DNA from 4 places in the Streptomyces sp. NBC_01410 genome. Region 3 is predicted to be linked to each of the others. Evidence: riboswitches for the same ligand, from Rfam matches in the RefSeq annotation. Region 3 holds a riboswitch; each other region holds the start of a gene.
The links. A riboswitch is a leader RNA that binds a small molecule or an ion and turns the genes downstream of it on or off. The one in region 3 is predicted to bind cyclic di-AMP.
Positions count from the first base shown of each region.

Region 1 (5,717 bases), 4.3 Mb from region 3:
TGCCTCGGCGCTCCGCTCGCCCGGCTGGAGGGGCAGACCGCGCTCGCGACGCTGCTCAGGAGATTGCCGGACTTGCGGCTTGCGGGCGATCCGGCCGATTTGCGGTGGCGTGGGGGCCTGATTATGCGTGGATTGCGCACTCTGCCCGTTGAGTTCGCGCCTCGGCAAACCTGACGGACTGTCAATTCTGTGACTTTCACGTGATCTCCGCTGCATCGACTTGTGATGTGCGCTCGAATGCGACTACTTTCACTGCCGTCTCAGCAGTCACGCGAAAGGCAAACGCATGCTCTCCGGCCATGGTCGCCACCGTCGTCCCCGCCAGGCTCCGGCCATTGTTGTCGCGGCAGGGGTGACGGGATCGGCCATCGCGATCCCCCTTCTCGGAGCCGGTTCGGCCTCCGCCGCCGATGCCTCCACGTGGGACCGCGTCGCCGATTGCGAGAGCGGCGGCATGTGGAGCGCCGATCTCGGCAACGGGTACTACGGCGGACTCCAGATGTCCCAGGAGACATGGCAGGCCTTCGGCGGCGCGGAGTACGCGCCCACCGCCGACCTCGCCAGCCGCTCGCAGCAGATCGCGGTCGCCGAGAAGGTCCTCGACGCGCAGGGTCCGGCCGCATGGGCCGGCTGTGCGGCGATGGCCGGGCTGCAGAACGACGGCGCCGCGACCGGCGTCGACCCGGGCACCGCACCCTCGCCCTCCCAGAGCACGGCTCCGGCGCCGACCGCGTCCACGAAGCCGACCGCCAAGCCCGCCGAGCCGTCCGCCGAGCCGTCCACCACGCCGCCCGCGGACCCGACCGGGTCGGCGACCGCGGCCCCCGATGCGGCGGCGGGCGACGGCAAGCACCGCGGTGAGGCGGCCCCTGAGGAGACCGAGCCGGACAGTGCGGACAGCGAGCGCGAAACGGGGCGCCACGCCTCCCGGGGCGACGAGCCGGCACGTACCGAAGCAGACAAGTCGGACAAGGTCGACAGTGCGGACGCCGCGCCGGGCGAGTACACCGTCCTGCCGGGCGACAGCCTCTCCGCGATCGTCGACAAGGAGAAGCTCTCCGGCGGCTGGACCGAGCTCTACGAGAAGAACCGCGAGACCGTCGGCGGCAACCCCGACCTCATCCTTCCTGGCCAGAGCCTCGATCTGGGCCTGAATCAGGAGTAGTTCGCGGCTGTATGTCCGGTTCTGCGCAAGTGAGACAAGGGTCTCTTTGTCCCAAGTGACGCATCTGCCCCGGCGGAATCACCCATTCCGCCCGTCACCTGCGGAAACGTATATGTCCTACCCGGTGAAATGGGCGATTTCTCCCCGATGTTCGTCTTTGAACATCGGGGAGTCGTGTGTCTACGGTCTGAACCGCTCGCCACCGCGGGCACCACTGACCGTCACGCCGAATCCTGCCGTCGGTCGGGGGGAGTAGTCGTCGCTCAGAGCGCCGAAGGCAGGAGCGGGGGACCCAAGGTAAGCGCCGTGCCCGGCCGTTGAGAGATCGACGGCGGAGACCGGCTTGGGGTGAAGTCGCATGCAAGACGTGCGACCGGGCAACTCACTTGGCCCGAACCCGACAGCTCACCTCGTAGGCGTCGGTGAGGAGAAGCTCCATGCTGTTTTCCGGCAAAGCCAAGCACCGTCGCCCGTCCAAGCTCACCCGCATCGCCACGCTCGCCGGTGTCACCGGCGCCGCTGTCGCCGTCCCGCTGATGGGTGCCACCTCGGCCTCCGCCGCGACCGCGTCCGAGTGGGACGCCGTCGCCCAGTGCGAGTCCGGCGGCAACTGGTCCATCAACACGGGCAACGGCTTCTACGGCGGCCTGCAGTTCACCAGCTCCACCTGGGCCGCCTACGGTGGCACCGCCTACGCCTCCCGCGCCGACCTGGCCTCCAAGGACCAGCAGATAGCCGTGGCCGAGAAGGTCCTCGCGGGTCAGGGCAAGGGTGCCTGGCCGAGCTGTGGCGTGAACCTGTCCAACACGCCGTACACCGGCGGCTCCGCCACCACGCAGCAGTCGAAGCCGGCCGCGAAGCCGGTCCAGAAGCGCGCCGAGGCCCCCACCACCCGCTCCGAGCGCCCCGCAGCCCCGAAGAAGGCAGTGAAGAAGGGCGACGGCGAGTACAAGGTCAAGGCCGGCGACACCCTCGGCAAGATCGCGAAGGCCGAGAAGGTCAAGGGCGGCTGGAAGAAGCTGTTCGAGCTGAACAAGGACATCATCAGCGACGCCGACGTCATCTTCCCGGGCCAGCAGCTCCACCTGAGCTGACCCGAGGAGCCCTGGGACTCCGGTGGACCCGGCGGACCACCGGACCCCGCGGGCCCTCATCCCCACAGCCACCCCGGCCCGGCGCGCTTTCCCCCCAGCGCGCCGGGCCGGGGTTCTGTCTGTTACCCCCAGGTAGTTCACGCGCTGTTTGTCCTGCGTCGAGTCTCTTCATGCCGTTTTTCGTCCCAGCGGGCGGGCATCTGCCGACCGATGCTCCCGCGCCGGTTAGGCTCTTGCCGCAAGGCCAAAGAGACCCTGCACTTTCAGCGTCACATCCCAGAAGGAGATGCTCGTGCCGTCCATCGACGTCGTCGTAGCCCGGGAAATCCTGGACTCCCGAGGCAATCCCACGGTCGAGGTCGAGGTTGGCCTCGACGACGGCAGCACGGGCCGTGCTGCCGTTCCGTCCGGCGCCTCCACCGGTGCGTTCGAGGCTCTTGAGCTCCGCGACGGTGACCAGAACCGCTACCAGGGCAAGGGTGTCGAGAAGGCCGTCCTCGCCGTCATCGAGCAGATCGGCCCGGAGCTCGTCGGCTACGACGCCACCGAGCAGCGCCTGATCGACCAGGCGATGTTCGACCTGGACGCCACCCCGGACAAGTCCTCGCTCGGCGCCAACGCCATCCTCGGTGTCTCGCTCGCCGTGGCGCACGCCGCTTCCGAGGCCTCCGACCTGCCGCTCTTCCGCTACCTGGGCGGCCCGAACGCGCACCTGCTGCCGGTTCCGATGATGAACATCCTGAACGGCGGCTCGCACGCCGACTCCAATGTGGACATCCAGGAGTTCATGATCGCCCCGATCGGCGCGGAGTCCTTCTCCGAAGCCCTGCGCTGGGGCGCCGAGGTCTACCACACGCTGAAGAAGGTCCTGAAGACCAAGGGCCTGTCCACCGGTCTCGGCGACGAGGGCGGCTTCGCGCCGAACCTCGAGTCGAACCGCGCCGCGCTGGACCTGATCCTCGAGGCCATCAAGGAAGCCGGTTACGCCCCCGGCAAGGACATCGCGCTCGCGCTCGACGTCGCCGCGTCCGAGTTCTACAAGGACGGCACGTACGAGTTCGAGGGCAAGTCCCGCTCGGCCGCCGAGATGACCGAGTACTACGAGGAGCTCGTCGCCTCCTACCCGCTGGTGTCCATCGAGGACCCGCTGTTCGAGGACGACTGGGCCGGCTGGAAGGTCCTCACCGACAAGCTGGGCACCAAGGTCCAGATCGTCGGCGACGACCTCTTCGTCACCAACCCGGAGCGCCTGGCCCGCGGCATCGAGGACGGCGCGGCCAACGCCCTGCTCGTCAAGGTCAACCAGATCGGTTCGCTGACCGAGACCCTGGACGCCGTGGAGCTCGCCCAGCGCAGCGGCTTCAAGTGCATGATGTCCCACCGCTCCGGCGAGACCGAGGACGTCACCATCGCCGACCTGGCCGTCGCCACCAACTGCGGCCAGATCAAGACCGGCGCCCCGGCCCGCTCCGAGCGCGTCGCCAAGTACAACCAGCTGCTGCGCATCGAGGAGATCCTCGACGACGCCGCGGTGTACGCGGGCCGCTCGGCGTTCCCGCGCTTCAAGGGCTGACCAGCCCGTCGTCCGTACGTCCCCGGCCGCGGTCCCGTACCGTGTCCGGGGACGTACGTACGTAATGGGGAGGCGGGACATGGCCGGGAAGGACCGCGATCGGTTCTCCACCGCGACCAGGATTCGGCTGCTCGGTGAGCAGACCGCCGCTCGCGTCTACCGCTCCCAGAGCCGCCGCCAGGCCCGCCGCTCCCGGCTGACCGGACGCGCGGCCTTCCTGACGCTGGTGGTCTGCTCGCTGGTCGTCGCGCTCGCCTATCCGATGCGGCAGTACGTGTCGCAGCGCGCCGACATCGCCGACGAGCAGCGCCGGATGGCGGACGCCCGGGAGCAGGTGGAACGGCTCCGGGACGAGAAGGCGCGCCTCCAGGACGACCAGTACGTCAAGCGCCTGGCCCGCGAGCACCTGCATCTCGTGCTTCCGGGCGAGACCGGCTACACCATGATCGACCCCGATGCGGCGGAGCAGCGCCGTACGGAAGAGGGGGCGGCCGACCGCCCCTGGTACTCAAACGTCTGGGACGGCGTCGACAACGCCGACCGCCGCAAGTAGAACCGTAGAACTGTTAGAGCCAAGGCAGGCATGGAAACCCCTCCTCCCACCACCGCACCGACCGAGCCGACCGACGCGGACATCGCCGCGTTCAAGGAGCAGCTCGGCCGGCCGCCGCGCGGGCTGCGCGCGATCGCGCACCGCTGCCCTTGCGGACAGCCGGACGTCGTCGAGACCGCGCCCCGGCTCCCCGACGGCACACCCTTCCCGACGCTGTACTACCTGACCTGCCCGCGGGCCGCTTCGGCGATCGGCACGCTGGAGGCCAACGGCGTGATGAAGGAGATGACCGAGCGCCTGGCGGCCGATCCGGAGCTGGCCGCCGCGTACCGGGCCGCGCACGAGGACTACATCGCGCGCCGCGACGCGATCGAGGAGCTGAAGGACTTCCCGAGCGCCGGCGGTATGCCGGACCGGGTGAAGTGTCTGCACGTGCTCGTCGGCCACTCGCTCGCGGCCGGGCCCGGAGTGAATCCGCTGGGCGACGAGGCGATCGCGATGCTGCCCGAGTGGTGGCGCAAGGGGCCGTGTGTGACCCCTTGTGAAGAAGGGGACAAGCAGTGACCCGGGTCGCGGCCGTCGACTGCGGTACCAACTCCATCCGCCTGCTCGTCGCCGACGTCGACCGTGAGAGCGGTGAACTCGTCGACCTGGACCGGCGGATGATCATCGTCCGGCTCGGTCAGGGGGTCGACAAGACCGGCCGGCTCGCACCGGACGCGCTGGAGCGCACCTTCGCCGCGTGCCGCGAGTACGCCGCGCTGATCAAGCAGTACGGCGCCGAGAAGCTCCGCTTCGTGGCCACCTCGGCGTCGCGCGACGCCGAGAACCGGGACGACTTCGTGCGCGGGGTGCTCGACATCCTGGGCGTGGAGCCCGAGGTGATCACCGGCGACCAGGAGGCGGAGTTCTCCTTCACCGGAGCGACCGGCGGTCTGCCCGGCCACGAGGAGCGGCTGGTCGTGGACATCGGCGGCGGTTCGACGGAGTTCGTCGTCGGCGCCGGTCATGTGCGTGCGGCCCGGTCCGTCGACATCGGCTGCGTACGGCTGACCGAGCGGCACGCGCTGAGCGACCCGGCGACGCCGGAGCAGATCGCCGCCGTACGCGCGGACATCGAGGCGGCGCTCGACCTGGCGGAGGAGACCGTCCCGCTGCGCGAGGCCCGCACGCTGGTGGGTCTCGCCGGTTCCGTCACCACGATCGCGGGGATCGCGCTGGGCCTGGAGGCGTACGAGTCGGCGGCGATCCACCACTCGGTGATCTCCTACGAGCAGGTCCGCGCGATCACCGAATCGCTGCTGAAGTCCACCCACGACGAGCGCGCGGCGA
Region 1 covers NZ_CP109530.1:3,670,265-3,675,981, reverse strand. Annotated here, with positions in the region: gene OG741_RS16725 (cytochrome P450) at 1-174, shown strand, start outside; gene OG741_RS16720 (transglycosylase family protein) at 287-1,165, shown strand; cyclic di-AMP (ydaO/yuaA leader) riboswitch at 1,425-1,599, shown strand; gene OG741_RS16715 (transglycosylase family protein) at 1,603-2,259, shown strand; gene eno (phosphopyruvate hydratase) at 2,546-3,832, shown strand; gene OG741_RS16705 (septum formation initiator family protein) at 3,912-4,385, shown strand; gene OG741_RS16700 (DUF501 domain-containing protein) at 4,416-4,949, shown strand; gene OG741_RS16695 (exopolyphosphatase) at 4,946-5,717, shown strand, end outside.
Region 1: another riboswitch for cyclic di-AMP. It lies ahead of OG741_RS16715 (transglycosylase family protein); the one in region 3 lies ahead of OG741_RS36025 (transglycosylase SLT domain-containing protein).

Region 2 (5,717 bases), 5.1 Mb from region 3:
CCAGGACCGCCGCGATTTCAGCGCCGGCGAAGTCCTCCGGGCCATGACCCAGCTCGGTTTCACCTGCCGCGGCCTTCCCCAGGCCGCCGCGCCCACGCGCGTCCTCAACCCGTTCCAACAGGCTTCCGCGATGCTCGGCGCCCCCGCGGTCGTCTGACCGACGGGCAGGCGCGAGCCGCCACCAAAACAGCGGTGAGGGCCCGATCGGCATGCGCCGGTCGGGCCCTCACCGCATACCGGCGGCTTCTCGAAGCGGCGGGGGTCAGTGGTCGGAGTAGCTGAAGTCGCCCATGGTCCAGGCACTGACGTCCTCGATCGCCACGCGGTACAGGCCGGTTCTTCGGCAGCAGCCACAGCTTCCGCAGCCGCCCCCCGCCGCCGGGTCATCCCCACACCCGCCAGCACCACGGCCATCCCCAGCACCACCCGGACGCTCAGGTCCTCGCCCAGGACGACCGCCCCCAGCAGCACGGACACCACCGGCAGCAGATAGCCGACCACGGCGGCGTTGGTCGCGCCCTCGTCGTTGATGATCCGGTAGGTGAGGTGGAAGGTGATTGCGGTGCAGAAGACGCTGAGGACGACGGCCGCGACCAGGACCGTCGGGCCGGGGTCGATCGACTCCAGGCCGCCGATCGGCACCGCGAGGGCGGTCAGTCCGCTCGCGGCGACGAGCTGGGCGGCGGAGAGCGAGATCGTGGCCGTGCCCCTGCGGACCAGGGTGCGGCCCATGTACGTGAACGCGACGGCGTAGCTGGCGGCGGCGCCCAGGATCGCGAGGGCGCCCCAGCCGGTGGCGCCGGTCGTCTGCCAGGGGGCGAAGATGACGATCGTGCCGGTGAAGCCGAGCAGAAGACCCGCCAGCCGTACGGGCCGCAGCCCGCGCTCCGAGCCGAGGGCGAGACCGAGGGTGATCGACCAGAGCGGGGTCGTGGCGTTCAGGACGCCTGCGAGCCCGGAGCCGACGGTCTGCTGGCCCACGCTGAACAGGGCGAACGGCAGGGCGTTGCAGAAGAAGGCCGCGACGACGATGTGCCGCCAGGCGGCGACGCCTCTCGGCAGCCGGTGCCCCGTCGCGTAGCAGGCGACGACGAGGACGAGCGCACCGAGGACACAGCGCGCGAGCGTGACCTGGAGCGGGGAGAGCCCGCGCAGCGCCAGCTCGGTCCAGAGGAAGGTCGAGCCCCACAGCAGGGCGAGCACGGCCACCCGTAATCCACCCCACAGGCCCCGCGCACCGCTGTTGTCGCTCATGGCGTTTCCCCATTCTCGTTCGGTGGGTTTCTCGTCGCTGTCCTACGAAGGTGCCTCAGCTAAGATTTGAGGACAAGCAAATGGTTCTACTCATACTGTTAACCTGTGCTACATGCTTGATGTGAAGCGACTGCAGGTCCTGCGCGCGGTGGTCACCAGCGGTACGGTCACCGCCGCCGCGGCCCACTTGGGCTACACCCCGTCCGCCGTCAGCCAGCAGGTGGCGGCGCTGGAGAAACAGGCAGGTACGGCGCTGCTCGAGCGGGTCGGCCGCGGGGTGCGCCCCACGGCGGCCGGGCTGCTGCTCACCGAGCACGCGGCGCTGATCGGCTCGGCGGTCGCCCAGGCGGAGACCGCGCTCGCCGACCTCCGCGCCGGACGCACCGGCCGGCTGTCGGTCCGCTACTTCGCCACGGCCGGCTCCACGCTGGTGGCGCCCGCCCTGGCCAGACTCCGCGCCGAGCACCCCGGCGTCCGCGTCGACCTCGAACTCACCGACCCGGAGGACCCGTTCCAGGAGGTGGCGCGGGGCCGGGCCGACCTGGCCGTGGTCGTCCAGGCGCAGCACCGCACAGGCAACGGCTTCCGGCTCGTCCACCTCCTCGACGACCCGTACGCGGCCGTACTGCCCCACGGCCATCCGCTCGCCGGCAAGGAGGTGATCGACCTGCACGAGTTGTCCGGTGAGCAGTGGGTCGGCAGCGAGCCCCCCGGCCCCTGCCTCGAACCCGTCATCGACTCCTGCGCGGCGGCCGGCTTCAGCCCCGACTTCGTCATCCAGAGCGAGGACTACGCCACCGCGCAGGGCTTCGTCGCGGCCGGTCTCGGCGTGGGTCTGATGCCGCGGCTCGGGCTGCGCAACCAGCACCCCGGTGTCGTCGTGCGCCCGGTCCGCAACCCCGAGCCGCTCCGGGTGATCTCGGCCGCCGCCCGGGAGACCGCCCTCGAACAGCCGGCCCTGCGCGGCCTGTTGGACGCGCTGCGGGACGCGGCCGCCACCGCCGACCCCGCCCGATGAGCCCCGGTCGGACTGACCGCGGCCTACGGGGTGCGGGTCTGCGGCGGGGGCGTAAGGGGCGCATGTCAGGCGCCGTGCGCGCTGGGTACGGCGGCCAGGGTGAGGTGACCACGCTGGCGAAGATCTCCTTGCCGTGCTGCCGGGCGCTGATCCGCACCTGGTCGGGGTCCGCCAGTTGCTCGGCCTCCACCCCGCCACTTCACCCAGCCGCCGCGCGGGACGCAGCCGATGGCCGCCCGCCAGACGCGCTGTGGTCGCGGGTCGACACCGTCATAGCAGCCTGGATTGTCCACACGCAAACGCCTGCACGCATCCCCCCTTACCGGGGGTACCGGGCGTACATATCACGAACTCCCCTGTAGGAAAAGCCAGTTGATGCAAGTCCGCTTGTGGAGACCTTGTGCTCGAACACAAGGTCCCCCTAACGTGCTCGGCGTTCGGAGAAGTCGAACACCGCGCGGCCGGACCGCCGAATCCTGCCCCCGGCGCGCGGCAGCACATCACCACACCGCAGGCAGGAGCGGGGGACCCACTTGCGCCGTACGGGACAACGCGTATCCGGCGGCTTGGGGTGAAGCCGTGAGAACCACGGCCGGGCAACTCTCCAGCCCGAACCCGACAGCTCACCTCGCAGGCGTTCGGAGTAGGAGCCACCGTGATATCCGCAGTCGGAAGACACCGCGTCCCACACCCCCACGCCACCACCCGCCGGCTCGACGGCCCCATCGACGCCGAAACCGCAGCAACCGGCGGCACCGTGGTCTCGACGGGCTGGGACGCGAGACCGTTCGCACTGAACTACGCCCGGCCCGCCGTGAACCCGCCGGCCGTGGTCCCCTACGCCTATGACCCCCTGCGTCAGTTGAACGTCCTGCCCGACGGCCGCCCGGCCATCAGCGACCGCGACCTGCTGCTGGCGTGCGGCACCACCACGTCCACCGCCGGTTCCCAGACGCACTTCGATGACTGACGGTCGCCCCATGACCGTGCTCGTACTGACCTGCGAGGAGGACGTGACCGCGGACATGGTGGTGTCCGTCCTGGATGGAGCGGGAGTCCCGGTCGTACGCCTGGATCCTGCCGATCTCCCGGGCCAGGTTGCCGTGTCGGCCGAATACGTGCGGGGCGACTTCGACGGGCACCTGTCGGCCGGTGGTCGTGTGGTGAGCATGAGCGGACTGCGCTCGGTCTGGGTACGCAGGCCCGGCCGTCCGGCAGCGCGTGCCGCCCATCAGTCCGCATGGCTCACCGCCGAGGCCGAACAGGCCCTGTACGGAACGCTGAACTGCACAGGGGTGCGCTGGATGAACCATCCGGCGGCCGCCGCGCAGGCCCGCTGGAAACCGTGGCAGCTGCGCGTCGCCCACCGCAGCGGCTTCGCCGTACCCCCCACGCTGATCACCGGCTTTCCGCGGGTTGCGCGCGAGTTCGCCGCCCAGTACCCGGACCTCGTCGTGAAGCCGGTTTCGGGAGCGCATCCCGGCGACCCGGCGCTGGCACTGCCCACCACCCCCGTCGGGCCGGACGCCGACTTCGGCGCGGTGACCGCCGGCCCCACGCTCCTGCAGCAGCGCGTGCCCAAGCGTGCGGACATCCGGCTGACCTGTGTGGGGGACGAGCTGTTCGCCGCGCGGCGGGCGTCCGACCCGGACGAGGTGGACTGGCGTTTCGCCGACAACGGCGGTGCCTGGGCTCCGGCCGAGGTACCCACCCGCATCGCGAAGGCGGTCGGCGCCTATATGTCGCTCGCCCAGCTCGCGTACGGCGCCTTCGACTTCGCTGAGGACGGTGACGGCACCTGGTGGTTCCTGGAGTGCAATCAGGGCGGGCAGTTCGGCTTCGTCCAACTGGAGACCGGTCAGCCCATCGCCGAAGCCGTCGCAGCCTGGCTGGCTTTGGGTCCTGCGGTGTGAGCCGACCCGGGGCGTCAGCTCACGGTGAGGGTGCCTTTCATGTTCGTGTGGATGGTGCAGATGTAGGGATAGCTGCCGGATGTGGACGGAGCGATGAAGGTGGCTGTTTCGCCGGGATCGATGTCGCCGGTGTCGAATGGCTTGTCCCCGGTGGCGGTCAGGGTGTGCGTGACCGAGTCCTGGTTCTCGACGATGACCTTCGTTCCGGGGCGTACCTGAAGTGTCGCCGGGATGAAGGTGAAGTTCTTGATCGCGATGTTCGCCGCGCCGACGTTGGAGGTGCTTGGGGCGGATGAGGCGCTGGTGGTTGCGGGGGTGGCGGTGTCATTGCCGTTGCCGTCGCCGTTGCTCGAACAGCCGGCCAGGGCAAGCAGGACGCAGGCTCCGCCCACCCTGAGGGCGGTGTGGACCCGGTCCGGATAGGTGAGTGACATGCCGGGCGGACCTTTCCGACGAGGGATGCCGTGGTCTGGGCGCGGCTGGTGATCGGCCGCCGCATTCAGGTTCGCCGTCCTCGGTGGCGCTCGCCAGGGCGGTACCGCCAGTCGCGGTGCCGTTCACCTGAATGCCGACGGGAGCCGCGCTTCATCCCGGGCGGGCGGGGGAGCGCCGACATGGTTCACCCAATGGGTGAGCGACGCGACGGGCGCGGTCAGCCCGGTCCCCTCGGCTGGGCGAGGCGGCCGGCCGGCAAGGTGGCGGTGGGTATCGGGAGGCTGCCCGGCGCGGTGCCGCGCAGGTCCCGCACGTATTGCTCGCGCGGTACGAGATGGGCGCCGAGGCCGCGGACGTGCGGGCTGTCCCGCTGCGCGTCGAGCAGCGCGCCGCCCGCCTCTGCGAAGCGCGCCGCGAGGTCGGACACCGCGACCTTCGAGGCACCGGGACGGTGGAAGAACATCGAGTCCATGCTGAAGACCGGTCCGACCTGGAGGCCGAAGACGCCGCCGACCACATCGCCGTCCTCCCACACCTCGACGCTGTGGGCATGACCCAGCTCCTGCAGGCGGATCAAGCTTGCGATCAGCTCTTCGGTGAGCCACAGGGGGTCGCGGTCGGCGCCGCATTCGCGGACGACCTGCTCGAACCTCTGGTCCAGGCTCGTCGACCACGGCAGCTGGTTGCGCACCCGCCGGGCGAGGCTCCGGCTCAGGTGCGCGGCCGAGACGGGCAGTACCGGCCTGGGGTCGGGCGACCACCAGGAGACGGCGTAGGGATCGGCCGATTCCTCCCCCACGAGCGGGATGTGGCCCTCTTCGACCTGATCGGCGAAGACCACCTCGTTGAGGACGCGGGTGTACTCGTCGGACGCCGGGAACGGATAGACCCCGGCGCGGTATGCCGCCAGGAGGCTGGCGGGACTGAGGTCGGCGGAGAAGGCCACCGGACCGTCGGGCGCCGCTTTGCGTACGTCCAGCGCCTCCCAGTCGGGGCATCGGTTCACCACCGTGACGCTCCGTGCCCTTGGCTGTTCCCGGGCCGGACGTAGTCGGCCTGGGAAAGGTAGTCGATGAAGCGGTCCATCATCTCCGCGT
Region 2 covers NZ_CP109530.1:2,868,805-2,874,521, reverse strand. Annotated here, with positions in the region: gene OG741_RS13180 (SCO5918 family protein) at 1-157, shown strand, start outside; partial or broken gene OG741_RS13175 (DMT family transporter) at 322-1,254, opposite strand; gene OG741_RS13170 (LysR family transcriptional regulator) at 1,367-2,272, shown strand; cyclic di-AMP (ydaO/yuaA leader) riboswitch at 2,769-2,924, shown strand; gene tgmA (putative ATP-grasp-modified RiPP) at 3,030-3,242, shown strand; gene tgmB (ATP-grasp ribosomal peptide maturase) at 3,253-4,185, shown strand; gene OG741_RS13155 (cupredoxin domain-containing protein) at 4,200-4,619, opposite strand; gene OG741_RS13150 (leucyl/phenylalanyl-tRNA--protein transferase) at 4,838-5,626, opposite strand; gene OG741_RS13145 (amino acid adenylation domain-containing protein) at 5,623-5,717, opposite strand, start outside.
Region 2: another riboswitch for cyclic di-AMP. It lies ahead of tgmA (putative ATP-grasp-modified RiPP); the one in region 3 lies ahead of OG741_RS36025 (transglycosylase SLT domain-containing protein).

Region 3 (5,717 bases):
GCCGGGTCCTACTCGCCGCCGCCATAACCGCCACCTGCGCGCTCGGCCCGGCCGGCATTGCCATGGCTGCCGCCCCGGCGCAGGTGCACACGCTCCAGGCGTCCTACACGGTCGACTCCGCCCAACTGGGCCAGGGGCTCTACCAGTCCGCCTACTCCGCGCGGAACAACGTCCTGTGGGTCACCAGCTCGGTCGGATACCCCCCGGTCACCAAGACCCAGCTGCTCAAGGTGGACCCGGCGACCCTGAAGGTGAAGGCCGCCTACACGCCGCCCCTCAAGGACGAGGCCACCGGTGCGCGGGAGGCCGTCTACGGGGTGGCCGTCGACGACGTCCACAACACCGTGTGGACCACCAACACGCTCGACAACTCCCTTGCCGTCTACAGCCAGCGGACCGGCGAGCACCTGGCCTCGCTGCCCGGTGTGAAGCACGCCCGTGACGTCGTCGTCGACCAGAAGCGCAACCTGGCCTGGACCGCCGGGCTCGAGGACGGCAGCATCGTCGCCTTCGACACCCGTACATACCAGGAGAAGAAGCGCGTCACGGTCACGGGCGCGACACCCGCGGGCGTGGCCGTCGACGAGCGCACCGGCACGGTCTACGCGGCCGATCTGACCAACGGTCAGCTCATCGAGGTCTCCCCGGCATCCGACAAGCCCCGGCTGATCCCCGCCGGTAAGGGCACGATCGACGTCGCGCTGTCCGCCGACGGCCGGACCGCCTACGCCGCCAATCAGGCCAGCGGTTCCCTCGCCGTCATCGATCTGCGGGCGGGAGTGGTGCAGAAGGAGATCGCGACGGGAGCGGGCGCCCTCGCGGTCGCGACCGACGCGTGCACGGGCAACGTCTTCGTTGCGAACAGGGAATCCGGTACGACCTCGGTGGTCGACCCCCGCAAGGGACTCGTTCTCGCGAACCTCGCGACCGGTGCGAACACGGACCATGTCGTCATCACGCGCGGCACGGCCTATGTCGTCGACAAGGCGGCGGTCGGGGCCGAGGCGATGGACTCCATCCACCGCATCCGCGCGACCGGCTGACCGGCCGCAGCACCTGAGCGCTCCGGACGGCGGGCTCCGCCGGCCGGAGCGCTCTGCTCTGTCCCGGCCCGGTCCCGCGTGCGCGCCCCGAAAAGCTCCTTGATGTCCGAAAAAGCCCGCATAGGCGGTTCATCTTTATTGTTATTCGATGCCCGCATAAGAGGAACCCGGGCGAATTCCATTTATCCGGCGCGCACCGCCGCAAACCGGACTCGGTTGCCTTCCCCCTCAGTGAAATGGGTCACGTCAGGCAGCGCCCGCGCATGGCGGCGTGGCGCCCAGTCCCGTTCTGCAGAAAGAAAGTTGAGATTCTCGATCTTGCCGACCGGCGGAAATTTCTCGCGAATAATCCGCCTCGCGAATTGAAATGTGAATTCGGGACTTGTTTCGCCCGGTCTGACTCGCTTACGGTCACGACAACCCGGATGGACCGCCGAATCCTGCCGCCGTCCGGAAACCGCACCCACCCACTCACGTACGTACGGCAGGAGCGGGGGACCCAGGTAAGCCGCCGATCCGGAATACGGAACGGCTTGGGGTTAAGCCGCCGTCACAATGCGGCCGGGCATCTCCAGCCCGAACCCGACAGCTCACCTCGCAGGCGACGGAGAGGAATTCGTCATGCCCGCAAAGGGTAAGCACCGCCGTCCCAAGTCCCGTGCACTCAGCCGCGGTCTCGTCGTCGCGGGCACGGGCAGCGCCGCACTCGTCCTGCCGGTGATCGCCACGACCGCCGCCTCCGCGCAGACGGCACCGCAGTCCACTCCCGCCGCCAAGGCCTCGGCCGCTGCTCCCGCCCTCGCGAAGAAGGCCGGCGCCACGACCTACTCCGTCGTCGCGGGGGACTCCCTTTCCAAGATCGCGGACCAGCTCAACGTCAGCGGCGGCTGGAAGAAGCTCTACAAGGACAACCGCAAGGTCGTCGGTGACGACCCGCGGCTGATTCACCCGGGCCTCAAGCTGACGATCGGCAAGAAGGCCAAGGCGGCCCCCGCCGCCGACCGGGCAGACCGGGCCGAGCGGGCAGACCGCTCCAAGCGGACGACCAAGCTGACCCCGGCGAAGAGTGCCCCCGCCGCGAAGCCGAAGAAGACGTACTCCAACGACCTCGACGGCTGGATCAAGGAGTCGCTGGACGTCATGGCCAAGCACGGCATCCCCGGCAGCTACGACGGCATCCACCGCAACATCATGCGCGAGTCCTCGGGCAACCCGCTGGCCATCAACAACTGGGACTCCAACGCCGCGGCCGGAACGCCGTCCAAGGGCCTCCTTCAGGTCATCGACCCCACGTTCTTCGCCTACCACGTGCCCGGAACGTCGATGGACAGCTACGACCCGGTCGCCAACATCACCGCCGCGTGCAACTACGCCGCCGACAAGTACGGCTCGATCGACAACGTGAACGGCGCCTACTGAGCCTCACAGGTCGCGGCGGTTCACGACCACCAGGCCGAGAACCGCCGCCACGAGCGGCCGGGCCGTGCGGGCCCTTTACCTCACCGGTCCTTCGAGAGCGCGAGCAGCTCGGCGAAGAGACCCCCGGCGTGGACCAGGTCCTCGTACCGGCCCTGCTCGGTGATCCGGCCCTCCTCCATGACGATGATGCGGTCCGCCAGCCGGGTGTTCTCCAGCTGATGTGTCACCACGACCGTGATGCGGTCGGCGGAGATCGCCTTGATCGCCTCGAGGATGCCATGTTCACCGCGCGCGTCCATCTGCGACGTCGGCTCGTCCAGGATCAGTAGGGAAGGCCGCCGGTACAGAGCGCGTGAGCAGACCAGACGCTGCCACTGTCCGCCCGACAGCTCGGATCCGCCGTACAGTTCGCGCGCCAGCAGCGTGTCGAGTCCCTTGGGCAGGTCGTCGATCGCCGCGCGCATCCCCACGGCGTCGACGGCGTCCCACACCGGCCCGTCGTCGAAGGTCCGGGGCTGCCCCAGCGTGACGTTCTCCCTTGCGCGCAGGGGCCATTGGGCGAAGATCTGCGGGACCAGCCCGGTCCCCGCCCACACGGAGTCGGGGTCGGCGTCGGCGAGATCGACGTCACCCCAGGTCACCCGGCCCTTGTCGGCCAGGAAGATACCGGTGATCAGCCGCGTCAGGGTCGACTTGCCCGAGCCGTTCTCCCCGACGATCGCGACGATCTCGCCACGGCGGAGCGTGAGGGAGACATGGTCGACGGCCGGCGCCTCCTTGCCGGGGTACTGGTAGACCACCTCATCGAGCCGGATCTCCTCCACGCTCCCCGGGGCGGTCAACGCACCACGTGTGGGGGCGAGTTGCTCGGCCAGGTCGAGGAAAGACCGCATGTCGGCCAGGTACAGGCTGGTATGGAACATCGCAGCGCCGTTGATGACGAGCTGCGAGAGAGCGGCCAGCGTCGTCTGAACGGCGACAACCGCGGTCGCGGCGATGGCGATGCCGACTCGGCCGGTCATCGCGAGCCAGGCCAGTGTGGCCCAGGTGCAGAGGAGGAACAGCCCGCCGAGAGCGGAGGTGGCCAGGACGATGCGCAGCATCCGGGGCGCGATCGTGAGGGTGCGCCGGTCGATACGGTCCGACAGCGTGCGGTACCAGAACAGCAGGTAGTCGGTCATGCCGTTCGCACGGACCTCGTCGCCGTACTTGGACATTGTCGCCCACCAGCGCATCATTCCGCGGACGTTGCGGTCGGCCACATTGGCGTAGTGGGTCTCGTAGTCCACCTTGGCCGAGAGTACGGCGCCGATACCGGCCGGGAGCACGGCGAGCAACAGCAGCGGCAGCATCAGCGGGTGCATCAGCGTCAGGACACCACCGGCGGCGACCATGCGCACCAGCGCGGCCGTGAACCGCTGCGCGTCCTTCACCATCATCGTCGTGCGGACCACGCCCATCTCCGCGGCTTCCTGCCGGTCGGCGAACCCGTCCTTGCTGTAGGCGGACGCCTCGACCCGGCAGACCGCCTCGACGAGCGCGGTGTCGGCCGCCGTGGTCAGCGTGGGCGTGATCCGGGCGTCCGCATACGAGGCGAAGGCACCGGCGATCCGTCCCGCGGCGGCCGCGATTCCGACGACCAGCAGCGCGGGGAACGCCGCGTGGAGGCGGGCGGAGACTTCGCCGCCGCCGAGGAGGGGATGCATCGCGCGGGCGGTGAATGCCAGCAGTACGGCAGCCGCGACACCTGTGAGGACCTGGCAGGCCAGCAGAAGAATCACAGCCGCGCGGTCGATACGCCAGGCCATCCGGGAGGTCTGCCCCAGCACCGAGGGAAGGCGGGAGCACAGGGCGGTGAACGAGACCTCGCCGAGGGGGTTCTTGCCGAAGTGGCCCTCGAAGGTGATCTCCGCGGGCGGGGGAGGCGGCGGCGTTGCCGCATTGGCCGCGGCGGAGTCGGAGCCGGTCACCTGCCGACCTCCACACATGTGGACGTGGACGCGCGCGGGCCGAGGTGAACCCTGCCGGCCCGCTCGAACACCAGGTGAATGCCGATGTCGTTGGCATGTGGATGCATGAAGGCTCCTCGGATGTCGGTGACTTGGGTCAGCGCTTGCACAACGTTGCTGATCAGCGGCGCGTAACGGTCGAGTCGTCGATTGAAAGTTCGACCTCTCCGCCCGGTGCTTGCCGGGACCGGGCAGCGGGGTCGTGATCCATAGTTCGAATCACCCGCGCGGGAATCGGTACCCGTTCTGGGGATTGCCTGGTGAGACGTCCGATATGTGTTGCAGCAGTGCGTCGCGTGATCTGCTCCTCCGGGCCGGGATACTGGTCGGACCTGGATCGACTCGCTGACCACGAGGGGCTGACGCATGGTGGACGACGTGCAGAACTACGGCAGTTGGCGACGGGGCGCGGACGCGCGTGGGCGCCACGCCGTTGTCATCGGGGGCAGCCTGGCCGGGCTGCTGGCGGCACACGTACTCGCCGAGCACGCCGACCGGGTGACGATCGTCGAGCGCGACCGGCTTCCCGAGAGCCCCGAGCCGCGTCCCGGCGTGCCGCAGGGGCGCCACGTGCATGTGCTGCTCGAAGGCGGACAGCTCGCCCTCGACGCTCTGCTGCCGGGTTTCATGGACGAGTTGAGGGCCTCGGGCGCGCCCCGGCTCGGTCAGCCGTCGGACATGGTGCAGTGGCAGAGCGGCCGCTGGTTCAGGCGTACCGAGCCGACCTCGTACATCTACACCGGCTCCCGCGGACAGGTCGAGCACCTGGTGCGCGAGCGCGTGCTGGCCAATCCGGCCATCACGACGGTCACATCGACGGAGGCAGTCGGGCTGCTGGGCGACGCCTCCCGGGTGCGGGGCGTGCTGCTGCGCCCGCGCGGCGAGGGCGCCCGCGCCGTCGGACAGGAGCCGCAAGCGCTCGAAGCCGACCTGGTGCTCGACGCCTCGGGACGCGGTTCGCGCGCCTCGCAGTGGCTGTCGGCGATGGGCGCGGAGCCCCCGGAGGAGGAGACCATCGACACCGGTCTCGCCTACGCCTCCCGCATCTACCACAACAAGAGCGGCAACCTCGGCTCCGATTCTCTCGGTTACTACGTCTTCCCCAACCCCTCGCAGGTGTGCGGCGGCGGAGTGCTGCCGCTGGAGGACGGCCGCCATCTGGTGACTCTGTCGGGTGTACGCGGCGACGAACCGCCCACGGACGAGGAGGGGTTCGAGGCGTTCGCGGCTCGTTTCCCGCACCCGT
Region 3 covers NZ_CP109530.1:7,927,699-7,933,415, forward strand. Annotated here, with positions in the region: gene OG741_RS36020 (YncE family protein) at 1-1,043, shown strand, start outside; cyclic di-AMP (ydaO/yuaA leader) riboswitch at 1,498-1,660, shown strand; gene OG741_RS36025 (transglycosylase SLT domain-containing protein) at 1,665-2,462, shown strand; gene OG741_RS36030 (ATP-binding cassette domain-containing protein) at 2,543-4,432, opposite strand; gene OG741_RS36035 (FAD-dependent oxidoreductase) at 4,838-5,717, shown strand, end outside.

Region 4 (5,717 bases), 2.7 Mb from region 3:
TCGTAGCGCACCGTGAAGGGGCCGACCCGCACATGGTCGGGCGAGCGGAGCGCGAGGGTGCGTACATAGTTCTGGACGTCGACGTCCACGTCGGGCTCCTGCCGCGTTCGGGATCTCGGGACGCCGGGGATCCTATGCGGGCCGGGTGGCTCCGGCGAAAGGCATTTCGTCGATCGGCGCGACCCGGACCGGGGCGCCGGGGCGGGGTGCGTGGATCATCTGTCCGCCGCCGATGTAGAGGCCGACATGGCTGATGCCGGAATAGAAGAACACCAGGTCACCGGGGGCGAGTTCGGAGCTCGACACACGCCGGCCCGCGTTGATCTGGGTGTACGTGGTGCGGGGCAGCGAGACTCCCGCGGAGCGCCAGGCGGCCTGGGTGAGCCCGGAACAGTCGAAGGAGTCGGGCCCGGTCGCGCCCCAGACGTACGGCTTGCCGAGTGCTCCGTAGGCGAAGGCGACGGCCTGCGCGGCACGGGGGTTGGGGGCCTGGAGGGAGCCGCGGGGGGCAGCGGAGCGGTCGGCGCGGGCGTCGGTCGCGGCGTCCCCGTAGCCTCCGTTGGACGTCCCCTGGGAGCTGTCGTAGGAGGCGCGCTGCGCGGCAGTGAGCTGGTCCAGCAGGCGTTCGGCGGCCGAGAGCTTCTTCTGGACGGTGGCCTTGTGCCTGGCCAGTTCGGTCTGCCGGGCTGTGAGCGCGCCCATCCGCTCGCCCGCCTCGGCCCGCAACCGGGCGATGTCCACGAGCTGTTGGTGCACTCCGGCGATGGCGTCGGCCTGACGGGTGCCGACCCGCTCGGCGAGCGCGGCCCGCTCCAGATACTCGTCCGGGTCGGAGGTCAGCGCGAGCTGCAGCGCCGGGTCGATGCCGCCCGCGCGGTACTGGGCGGTGGCGATCGAACCGAGCGCGTTGCGTGAGGTGTTGAGCGCCTCGGTCCTGCGGGCGGCCTCGTCGCGCAGCTCGTCCAGCGACCTGCGGGCGCCCGCGGTCTGTTCCTTGGCCCCGTTGTACTTCTCGGTGGCGGCCTCGGCCTCCTCGTAGAGCTTGTCGACCTTGGCCTTGACCTGTGCGGGGGTGAGGGCGGGCTCGGCAAGTGCGGTGCCGTTGAATGCGGTGGCTGTTGCGGCGCCTGCAAGCGCGAGGGTGGCGGCGGTCCGGGCCGCGGGCCCGGTGAGCGGATGCTGCTTCGGTTTCCGGTGCGCTGCCACGAGGGCGTCCACGTCCTTCTGTCGTGCCTGCGGTACGAGCCCGAGTCCGACGGCGGTCCGCACAGGGGGAGCGGTCCGCCGCCGGATCTCTCGGCGGTGGTGGCCGACGGCCGCCCGGGAGCTCGGCGGCGGTGGGGAGTCGGTCACCTGCGGAAGGACGCTAGACCTGGCGGTCACGGGGGAGGGGCGCAAGGACCGGTTTTGCCCGAAGGTGGACACCCTGGGCCGGTTTCTGGGAGCGGACCTGATGGCACCGGCCCGACCCCGCTACCGCTGTGACCGATGCGGCGAATGAGGCACACCTGCCCAAAGGGCGGTGGTATGGGGATCGTTAGGCTCCGCCTCATGGACGTACTCATCAATGTCTTCGTCGCCCTGCACATCATCGGTATCGCGTCGCTGCTCGGCGGTTTCCTCACCCAGATGAAGGCCATGGGGGCGGGCACGGCCCGCTTCAGCCCTGCGATGCTTCACGGCGCGCTGACGATGCTGGTCACCGGCGTGGTGCTGGTGGGCCTGAACCAGGCGGACGACCAGCCGGTGAACAGCCTGAAGATCGGGATCAAGCTGGCCGTGCTGGTGGTCATCCTGGGCCTCGTCTACGTCAAGCGGGACGAGGAGAAGGTCGACAAGGCGCTGTTCGGCGCGGTGGGCGGGCTGACGATCGCGAACATCTTCATCGCGACGCTCTGGACCTGATGCCCGGATGTCCGCGGTGCGCCACGGTGCGTCGGGGTGCGCCGGGCATGAGAACGCCCGGGCGCGCTTCGGAAGCCCGGGCGTTCGGCTGCTGCGGTGCTACGCGGGGCGCACGCTGCCGTAGATCGGCATGTAGTAGATCGACTCCTCGCGGACGTTCGTACCGGGCTTCGGCGCGTGGATCATCATGCCGTCGCCGATGTAGATGCCGACGTGGCTGACGTCGTCGTAGAAGAAGACCAGGTCGCCCGGGAGCAGATCCTTCGTCGCGACCCGCGTGCCCACGTTCACCTGGTCCCAGGTGGTGCGCGGCAGGTCCACGCCGGCCGCCTTCCAGGCGGCCTGGGTCAGCCCCGAGCAGTCGTACGAACTCGGGCCGGACGCTCCCCAGACGTACGGCTTGCCGATCTGGGCGCGGGCGAAGGCGAGGACCTTGTCGGCCTTGGCCGCGTAGGTGCTGTCGGCGGTTCCGGTGCTTGTACCGGTGCCAGTGCTGGTGCCGGTGTCCGTGCCCGTCCCGGTGCTGGTGTCCTGGCTCTGCGCCGCCTCCTGCTGCTGCCGCGCCGCCTCTGCCGCCGCCTCCTTGGCGCGGGCCTCCGCCTCCGCCTTGGCCTGTGCCTCGGCCTTGAGGCGGGCCTCCTCCTGCTTCTGGCGCTCGAGCGCGGCGAGCCGTTCCTTCTCCTCGGCGGTCAGCTTCGACAGCAGCGCCCGTGCCTCGGCGAGCTTCGCCTGGACTTCTTGCTTGCTGCTGCGCAGGGCCTTCTGCGAGAGCGTGAGCGACTCGAGCTTCTCGGTCGCCGCAGCGCGCTGCTTGGCGTCCGCGGCCCGCTGGGTCTCGTAGTCGTCGATCACCGTGCGCTGACGGTCGGTCATCCGGTCCATCAGCTGCGTCTGGTCGAAGTACGCCTGCGGGCTGTCCGCGAAGAGCAGCGCGGCGGTCGGCGTGACGGCTCCCGTGCGGTACTGCGTGGCCGCGTAGTTGCCCAGCACTCTGCGCGACTCGTTCAGCTTCTCGGTACGCGTGGCGGCATCGTCGAGCAGCTCGTCGACCTCGGCCCGCTTCGCGTCGGTGGATTCCTTGGCCTTGTTGTACTTCTCGGTCGCGGTGCCGGCCTGCCGGTACAGGTCGTCGACCTTCTTCTGCACCTCCTCGATGGAGGGCTTCGGCTCGGTCGGCGCGGCATTGGCGCTCTGCGTCGACAGCAGCGTGACGCCGGCGATGGCTGCCGTCGTGAGCCCGACGGCGGGTGAGGTCGTGGTACGGCTGCGTTCCTTGCGATGCGACGCCAAGGCCGGCATCTCCTTCTTCCGTGGACCGCCTACCGGGTTAGCTGTCGGGTTCGGGCGGAACGGAAGATCGCCCTACGGACCGGATGGGTGCGGTCCGATTCACCCCGGTTGTGCATGGTGGGTCCCCGGTTCCGAACTTCCTTGCGGAAAGCCCGAATTCGGCGCAGGCTGCCCGATGTGGCGCGGATCGCCAGGGGGATACGGGCCGCCTGGTCGAGCACCGTAGCCAACTCGTGTGGTCGCTGTGAAGGTTGATGTTCGATATGCCCGATACATTTTCGTGACCTTGCCGATCGGCGGACCCGTACGTTCCGGAAGGTGACCCGGCGACATGGCCGGATCACGCAGGGTTGCGAAGGTCACGCAGGGTGGTGGCCGGATGCGGCGGCAAGCTGTCAGTGCGGCGGCCTAGACTCGTAGAGCGATGAGCAGCCTCTTTGACGACAGCTTCCTGGCGGACCTCCAGCCCAGCTCGGAGCACCCTCCGCCGCCGCCCGAGGACCCGGCCCCGGAGGAGATGCCCGACGATCTCTTCCAGGGTGCCTTCGACGTGCCCCCGGCCCGGGATCCGTACCACCGCGACGGCGCCCCGCGCACCGTCGTGGACCCCGCCGCCCTCCTCGAAGGGCTGAACGAACAGCAGCGCGCCGCCGTCGTGCACACCGGCTCGCCGCTGCTCATCGTCGCCGGGGCCGGATCCGGCAAGACCCGGGTGCTGACCCACCGGATCGCGTATCTGCTGGGGACGCGCAGCGTTCACCCCGGCCAGATACTGGCGATCACCTTCACCAACAAGGCCGCCGGCGAGATGAAGGAGCGCGTCGAGCAACTCGTCGGGCCGCGCGCCAACGCCATGTGGGTGTCCACCTTCCACAGCGCGTGCGTCCGCATCCTGCGCCGGGAGTCCAAGAGGCTCGGCTTCACCTCGTCGTTCTCGATCTACGACGCGGCGGACTCGAAGCGGCTGATGGCGCTGGTCTGCCGGGACCTCGATCTCGACCCCAAGAAGTTCCCGCCGAAGGCCTTCAGCGCCAAGATCTCGAACCTGAAGAACGAGCTGATCGACGAGGAGACCTTCGCCGACCAGGCTGCCGACGGTTTCGAGAAGACGCTCGCCGAGGCGTACCGCATGTACCAGGGCAGGCTGCGCGAGGCCAACGCCCTGGACTTCGACGACATCATCATGACGACGGTGCATCTGCTCCAGGCGTTCCCGGACGTCGCCGAGCACTACCGGCGACGTTTCCGCCATGTCCTGGTGGACGAGTACCAGGACACCAACCACGCTCAGTACACGCTCGTACGCGAGCTGGTGGGGACGGGGTACGAGGACCTGCCGCCTGCCGAGCTCTGTGTCGTCGGCGACGCCGACCAGTCGATCTACGCCTTCCGCGGCGCGACCATCCGCAACATCCTCCAGTTCGAGGAGGACTACCCGGACGCGACGACGATCCTGCTGGAGCAGAACTACCGCTCGACGCAGACGATCCTCTCCGCCGCCAACGCGGTCATCGAGCGGAACGAAAGCCGCCGCCCCAAGAACCTGTGGACGAACGCGGGCGCGGGCGCGCAGATCACCGGCTATGTCGCCGACACCGAGCACGACGAGGCGCAGTTCGTCGCCGACGAGATCGACCGGCTGACGGACGCGGGCGACGCGAAGGCGGGCGACGTCGCCGTCTTCTACCGTACGAACGCTCAGTCCCGTGTCTTCGAAGAGATCTTCATCCGCGTCGGACTGCCGTACAAGGTCGTCGGCGGAGTGCGCTTCTACGAGCGCAAGGAGGTCCGGGATGTACTGGCGTATCTGCGGGTCCTCGCCAATCCGGAGGACAACGTCCCGCTGCGCCGGATCCTGAACGTCCCCAAGCGCGGCATCGGCGAGCGCGCCGAGGCGATGATCGACGCACTCGCGCTGCGCGAGAAGATCACCTTCCCGCAGGCGCTGCGCCGCGTCGACGAGGCGTACGGCATGGCGTCCCGCTCCGCGAATGCCGTCAAGCGCTTCAACGTGCTGATGGAGGAACTTCGTACGGTCGTCGACTCGGGCGCCGGCCCGGCGGTGGTGCTGGAGGCCGTCCTGGAGCGCACCGGCTATCTCGCCGAGCTGCAGGCTTCGACCGACCCGCAGGACGAGACGCGTATCGAGAACCTCCAGGAACTGGCCGCCGTGGCCCTGGAGTTCGAGCAGGACCGCGCAGAGGAAGAGGGCGCGGGCACGCTCGCCGAATTCCTCGAGAAGGTCGCGCTCGTCGCCGACTCCGACCAGATCCCCGACGAGGACGAGGACGGCTCCGGCGTCATCACGCTGATGACGCTGCACACCGCCAAGGGCCTCGAGTTCCCCGTGGTGTTCCTGACGGGCATGGAGGACGGCGTCTTCCCGCACATGCGCGCCCTCGGCCAGGCGAAGGAGCTGGAGGAGGAGCGGCGGCTCGCCTACGTCGGCATCACGCGTGCCCGCGAGCGTCTGTATCTGACACGGTCGTCGATGCGCAGCGCCTGGGGCCAGCCCTCGTACA
Region 4 covers NZ_CP109530.1:5,274,226-5,279,942, forward strand. Annotated here, with positions in the region: gene OG741_RS24400 (GNAT family N-acetyltransferase) at 1-89, opposite strand, end outside; gene OG741_RS24405 (NlpC/P60 family protein) at 133-1,206, opposite strand; gene OG741_RS24410 (hypothetical protein) at 1,552-1,905, shown strand; gene OG741_RS24415 (NlpC/P60 family protein) at 2,005-3,204, opposite strand; cyclic di-AMP (ydaO/yuaA leader) riboswitch at 3,207-3,369, opposite strand; gene pcrA (DNA helicase PcrA) at 3,620-5,717, shown strand, end outside.
Region 4: another riboswitch for cyclic di-AMP. It lies ahead of OG741_RS24415 (NlpC/P60 family protein); the one in region 3 lies ahead of OG741_RS36025 (transglycosylase SLT domain-containing protein).